DNA from 2 places in the Paenarthrobacter sp. 10L412 genome. Region 2 is predicted to be linked to the other one. Evidence: riboswitches for the same ligand, from Rfam matches in the RefSeq annotation. Region 2 holds a riboswitch; the other holds the start of a gene.
What was found. Region 2 has a riboswitch for glycine ahead of gcvP (aminomethyl-transferring glycine dehydrogenase). Riboswitches for the same ligand answer to the same signal wherever they lie in the genome.
Positions count from the first base shown of each region.

Region 1: linked by a shared signal. The riboswitch ahead of gcvP (aminomethyl-transferring glycine dehydrogenase) and the one ahead of gcvP (aminomethyl-transferring glycine dehydrogenase) in region 2 are both predicted to bind glycine.

Region 1 is NZ_JBFTJT010000021.1:4,112-7,520, reverse strand. Features, by position in the region: gene AC1DD7_RS22480 (MFS transporter) at 1-701, opposite strand, end outside; gene AC1DD7_RS22475 (TetR/AcrR family transcriptional regulator) at 776-1,315, shown strand; glycine riboswitch at 1,410-1,507, shown strand; gene gcvP (aminomethyl-transferring glycine dehydrogenase) at 1,692-3,409, shown strand, end outside.
Region 2 is NZ_JBFTJT010000028.1:5,857-9,265, reverse strand. Features, by position in the region: gene gcvP (aminomethyl-transferring glycine dehydrogenase) at 1-1,678, opposite strand, end outside; glycine riboswitch at 1,827-1,925, opposite strand; gene AC1DD7_RS24140 (PucR family transcriptional regulator) at 2,000-3,409, opposite strand, start outside.

The DNA.
Region 1 (3,409 bases), on a different contig from region 2:
TTGATGCCGTACACGAACGGAGCCATGGTGATCACGGACAGCGCGATGCTGGGCACGTCCACACGGCCAGGATTGGCGTCCTTGGACTCGGGAATGAGGACCCTGCCGAAAGCGAGGAGGGGCAGGAGCAAGAAGGTCGCCACCAGGAAGACGGCACCCCACCAGAAGTGTTCCACCAGCCAGCCACCAAAGATCGGGCCAAGGGCGGCGCCGCCAGAGAATCCGGCAGCCCATACGGCGATCGCGAGCCGCCGGCGGTTCGGATCAGCAAAGATGTTCCGGATCAAGGACAGCGTTGAGGGCATCAACATGGCGCCGAACACGCCAAGTGCGGCGCGGCCGGCAATCAGCCATTCCGCGGAAGGCGCGAACGCTGTAGCAGCCGAAACCGCCGCGAAGCCTGTGCTGCCGATCAGCAGCAGCCGCCGTCGTCCGATCCTGTCGCCAAGGTTGCCCATGGAAACGAGCAGCGCCGCCAACACGAGCGGGTAGGCGTCAATGATCCACAGGAGTTGCACGCCACCTACATCCAGGGAGCGGGCAATTTCGGGCAGGGCGAAGGTGAGCGCGGTGTTGTCTACGGCCACCAGCAGCACCGGGAACATCAGGAGTGCCAGAGCCGTCCAATCGCGCCACGGTGCCGTCTGACCCATCAGGGAACGAGCGGAACGGGGTGCTTGGGTTGAAGACGGCGTGAACATGGTACTAACTGTACCGTCCAGACGGTATAGTTTCAAATTCAACACCACCAAACGCCGTAGGGAATGATGTAGTCATGCCACGAAAACCAGTTGCCCGGGATGCGGTCCTGGATGCCTACGAAGCCCTCCTTATCGAGGTGGGGGAGCGGGCTGCCACGCTTGACGCCGTCGCAAAGCGGGCAGGTGTCTCCAAGGGTGGACTGCTTTACCACTTCCCCAACAAGGAATCGCTGATCAGCGCCCTGCTGGAGCGCTTGGATGACTTGGCCCAGGCAGACATCGAAAAAATGAAGACAGCGCCCGATGGCAGCGCTGCTTACTTCATTCGGACCTCACTGTGGGCCGGGACCCCCATGGACCGGGCGTTCGTCGCGGCCACACGGCTGGCAGAAGTTGCCCATGAAGAGACCCGGCTACGGTTCAGCGGAATCCAGCAACAGTGGCTGGACGTCCTGGCCGAGGATGTGGGTCCGGAGGTAGCCAAAGCCGTCAGTTATATGGGTGACGGCCTGTATTTCAACGCAATGTTCGAGGGCGGCCAGGAAGGCGGCAAGGCCGGGCGGGAGGCCGACGTCGAGATCCTGCTGGGAGTCCTGGACCGGCTCCGCAAGTAGCGGGTCGCCCATTTGCGGCGACGCCTCCGACGTAGGACAATTGAGCCTTGTGGTGCGTCTTTACAAGGGGCACGCAAATAAGTGAATATGCCTTTGATCTGCGGCGGGAGAGTCCTGCAAGCAAGTGATGCGGGCGCCGTAGGAGCAAACCCTCCCCAGGAATCTCTCAGGCCCACGCACCGCCGCGGCGAGGCAACTCTGGAAAGTAGCAGGCCTTTTGCTGCGCCCTTTGGCGCAGTGGAAATGCTGTGCTCACCGACGGTGCAAGCGAGCGTTGTGAAAGCAACACGCGGAAACTCTCAGGTCCAATACAGAGCGGGGAGGAACCCAGCCACTGTGGCGTACCCAAACGCCGCCCAAGTAATGGAGTTCCTTCGTGACGGTTAGTTCAGCCTCCACCACCTTCGTCGATCGGCATATTGGCGCCCGCCGCCAGGCCGACATTGACACCATGCTCAAGACGGTCGGTTACGACACCGTTGATTCGCTGGTTGACACCGCCGTTCCCAACGACATCCGCCAGGACGTTGCCCTCACCCTCGAAAACGCGCTCAGCGAAGTTGAGGTGCTGGCCGAGCTGCGCAAGCTTGCATCCAAGAACAAGACCGTCGTCCAGATGATCGGCCAAGGCTACTACGACACCGTCACGCCGCCGGTTATCCGCAGGAACATCCTCGAATCCCCGGCCTGGTACACCGCGTACACGCCGTACCAGCCGGAAATCTCGCAGGGCCGCCTGGAAGCCCTGCTGAACTTCCAGACCATGGTCCAGGACCTCGTGGGACTGCCGATCGCCAACGCCTCCCTGTTGGACGAAGCAACAGCTGTGGCCGAGGCCGTCCTTATGATGCGCCGCGCCAACAAGAACAAGGCAGCCCATGACGGGAAGACCGTCCTCGACGCCGACTGCCTCCCGCAGACCATAGCCATCGTGAAGGGCCGCGCTGAGGCCCTCGGTTTCGAAGTTGAGGTCGCTGACCTTTCGCTCGGCCTCCCGGAAGGCGTCATCAACGGCGTCGTCCTGCAGCAGCCCGGCGTTTCCGGCCGCGTGTTCGATCACTCCGCCGTCATCGCTGACGCGAAGGAACGCGGTGCACTGGTCACGGTCGCAGCAGACCTTCTCTCCCTGACGCTCATCACCCCTCCGGGCGAGCAAGGTGCGGACATCGCCGTCGGTTCCGCCCAGCGCCTGGGAGTTCCGCTGTTCTTCGGTGGCCCGCACGCCGCGTACATGGCCGTCCAGAAAGGTCTCGAGCGTTCCATGCCGGGCCGTCTGGTGGGCGTTTCCAAGGACGACGCCGGTGTCCCCGCCTACCGCTTGGCGCTGCAGACCCGCGAGCAGCACATCCGCCGCGAGAAGGCCACGTCCAACATCTGCACCGCGCAGGCGTTGCTGGCCATCGTCGCCTCCATGTACGCCGTCTACCACGGACCCGAAGGCCTGAAGGCAATCGCAGAAACCGCCCACGGTCACGCCCGCACCCTTGCAGCGTCACTGAAGGCTGCCGGCGTTGAGGTCCTTCACACGTCCTTCTTTGACACCATTACAGTCCGCGTTCCTGGCAAGGCTGCGGAGATCGTGGCCGCTGCCGAGGCCAAGGACATCAACCTGCGCGGCATTGACGCTGATCTGGTGGGCATTTCTGTTGACGAGACCACTACATCGGAGATTGTTCGTAGCGTCCTGGATGTCTTCGACGCTAAGGTGCTTGAGTCCGCTGAAGGTTTTGCGCTGGAATCTTCCGTAGAGCGCTCGAGCGACTTCATGCAGCACCCGGTGTTCAACACCCACCGCTCCGAAACCCAGCTCCTTCGCTACATCCGTAAGCTCTCGGACCGCGACCTGGCACTGGATCGCACCATGATTCCGTTGGGTTCCTGCACGATGAAGCTGAACGCAACCGCTGAGATGGAAGCCATCTCCTGGCCGGAGTTCGCCTCGATCCACCCGTTCGCTCCGGATTCCCAGACCGAGGGGTGGCGTGAACTGATCACCGATCTTGAGTCCCAGCTGACTGAGATCACCGGCTACGATCAGGTCTCCATCCAGCCGAACGCCGGTTCCCAGGGTGAGCTCGCGGGCCTGCTCGCGAT
Region 2 (3,409 bases):
TCGGCTGGATGGAGACCTGATCGTAGCCGGTGATCTCGGTGAGGTCGGCTTCCAGTCCTTCAATGAGCTCGCGCCAGCCAGCGGTCTGGTGATCGGGAGCGAACGGGTGGATCGAGGCGAACTCAGGCCAGGAAATTGCTTCCATCTCAGCTGTAGCGTTGAGCTTCATGGTGCAGGATCCCAGCGGAATCATGGTGCGGTCCAAGGCGAGGTCCCGGTCGGACAGCTTGCGGATATAGCGCAACAGCTGTGTCTCGGAACGGTGCGTGTTGAACACGGGGTGCTGCAGGAAATCACTGGTGCGGAGCACATCAGACGGCAGCTCAAACCCTGAAGCGTCCTTCACCGGGCCGGCACCAAAGGCGACGGCTACCGCGGAGAGGACCTCCGGCGTCGTGGTTTCATCGAGGGAAACGCCAACCGTGTCAGCATCAATGCGGCGCAGGTTGATACCGCGGGCTTCGGCAGCGGAGATGACTTTGTCAGCCTTGCCGGGTACGCGGACAGTGAGGGTGTCGAAGAAGGATTCGGACACGAGTTCACGGCCAGCGGTCTTGAGGGCGGTGGCCAGCGTGCGGGCGTGCCCGTGGACGGTTTCGGCGATTGCCTTCAGGCCTTCCGGACCGTGGTAAACCGCGTACATTGAGGCCACGATGGCGAGCAGGGCCTGGGCCGTGCAGATGTTGGACGTGGCCTTCTCGCGCCGGATGTGCTGCTCGCGTGTCTGCAGCGCGAGTCGGTACGCGGGGACGCCGGCGTTGTCCTTGGAGACGCCCACGATGCGGCCCGGAAGCGTCCGCTCCATGCCTTCGCGGACGGCCATGTACGCAGCATGGGGGCCGCCAAAGAACAGTGGAACACCAAAGCGCTGCGCAGTTCCGACGGCGATATCGGCACCTTGTTCACCCGGGGGCGTGATGAGGGTGAGCGCCAAAAGGTCGGCAGCGACAGTGACCAGTGCACCGCGTTCCTTGGCGTCAGCGATGACGGCGGAGTGATCGAACACGCGGCCGGAAACACCGGGCTGCTGCAGGACGACGCCGTTGATGACGCCCTCCGGGAGGCCGAGCGAAAGGTCAGCGACCTCAACCTCGAAGCCCAGCGCTTCGGCGCGGCCCTTCACGATTGCGATGGTTTGCGGGAGGAGGTCGGCGTCGAGGACGGTCTTCCCGTCCTTGGCAGTCTTGGACTTGTTGGCGCGACGCATCAGCAGCACGGCCTCAGCCACAGCGGTGGCTTCGTCCAGCAGCGAAGCGTTGGCTACCGGCAGCCCCGTGAGGTCCTGGACCATGGTCTGGAAGTTCAGGAGCGCTTCGAGGCGGCCCTGCGAAATCTCGGGCTGGTACGGCGTGTACGCCGTGTACCAGGCCGGAGCTTCCAGGATGTTGCGGCGGATGACCGGCGGCGTGACGGTGTCGTAGTAGCCCTGGCCGATCAGCTGGATGGCGGTCTTGTTCTTGGACGCGAGCTTCCGTAGCTCTGCGAGGACCTGCACCTCAGTGAGGGCGTCCTGCAACTTGAGCGCGGTGTCCTGGCGGATGGAATCGGGGACCGCAACGTCTACCAAGCCGTCTACGGAGTCGTAGCCGATGGCCTTGAGCATGGTGTCAACGTCGGCCTGGCGCCGGGCGCCGATGTGCCGGTCCGCGAAAGCGGTGGGGGTTGATTGAACAGTCAAGAGGAACTCCATGATTCAGGCGCCCTATGTGCGCCACGATGATGTCGGTTCCTCCCCGCTCTGTATTGGACCTGAGAGATTCCGCAGGAATGGTTGCCTGCTTGCACCGTCGGTGAGCCCAGTTACCTGGACTGCTTTCCAGAGTTGCCTCGCCGTGGCGGTACGTGGGCCTGAGAGATTCCTGGGGAGGATTTGCTCCTACGGCGCCTGACTGGATGTACCGGCAGGACTCTCCCGCCACAGATCAAAAGCGTTGCGTCACCTCAGTGACACGGTTCACACCATAGCGGGTTATCTGGAAAAAGCGCAAGCAAGGGGTACCTACCGATGCATTGCCTCGTGGATCTGGAGTGCGAACCACAACTGGGCAACCGTGGAGGTTTCACCCATGTCCAGCCCCGTCAATTCGCCGATTTTCCGGATCCGATAGATGATGGTTTGCCGGTGTGCGAACAAGGCTGCGGCAGTCTTTTGCCACGAACGCTGCGAGTCCAAATAGGTCCTCAGCGTGACGAGGAGATCGCCTTCCTGACTCTGCTCGTAATCGAAAATCGGCCCCAGGAGACGCCTGACCAGCGCAGTTCCTTCCTCGAAACCTGTCAGCCCGAGCCACGACGGTCCCTGCGCATATCGGGCCACGCCAAGCTTGTTCGCCCGGGCCGAACCGAGCGCCCAGAGGGACTCCTGCAGCGCGCGCTGAATGCCGGCCACTGCCGCCGGAGCGCTGATTCCGATCGCTGCATCCGCCCCGGCACAATGCACCAGGATGTCGTCCGGCACATCAGCGGGGACCACCACGTGCAGCCGGCTATTCCGCTTCAACGAAGCCGACGCAACCCCGTGCCGCCACAGTTCGATGTGCACGTTGGCCAGCCCGTCGCCGTCGTTCGCTGCTTGGGCCGGCCCCGCTGAAATGGCCGCCCCAGCTGCCATGGAGGCAAGCAGGAAGTCCTGCGGAGGAACCCCAAAAGTTGCCAGCCTGCTCTCCATCTCGGCCGCGCCCAAGCGCCCATCCATGGCCTGCAGCAGGAACTCGCCAGCCAGTCGGTGGCGGCCTTCCAAGGACAAAACGATGCGCGAGAGCTGCAGTCCCAGCACGGTTGCCGCGTGCAGGAGTACGACGGCGTCCGGGTGCGGTTCGCTGTTGGGCAGCACCACGAGGAGCGCATTGGCGTGGGTCGGGATGTCCATGGTCAGCACGTGCCGGCCCCTGATCCGGTGCCACTGGAAATTCTTGCCCGCCAAGGACACCTGCCCGGAAAGCGGAGCCCATTCATTCGCGAGGAACTCCGGGAGCCGCTGTCCCTCGGGATGCCAGGGATGGAGGCAGCGGCGATCCACCACGAACAGTTCCGCGTCCAGTTCGGTGGCAAGCCGTTGGACCAGGCTCTGCCAATGGTCCTCGGAGGCTCCGGCCGTGCGGAGAAGATCGTAGACCCTGGCTGTCTGCCGCAAGCGCCGGGACTCTTCGAGCAGGGAAGATTCGGCAACCGAGCGGGCGATCGCGATGAACGGGAGCGGGTACGGGATGCTGATCAGCGGCAGCGGTAGCCGGTCGCAGGCCGCCAGGAACTCCTGCGTCAGCGGGGGAGCGTGCATCTTCTCGCCGATCGCCAGCGCGCTTGCCCCACTGTCCATCAGTGCCTCTGCCAGCGCCACTTGTCCCTCGGCGTCTGCGGGAATCGACAGCCCATTGGTCATCATGAGTTCACCGCCGGTAACCCATTCCCA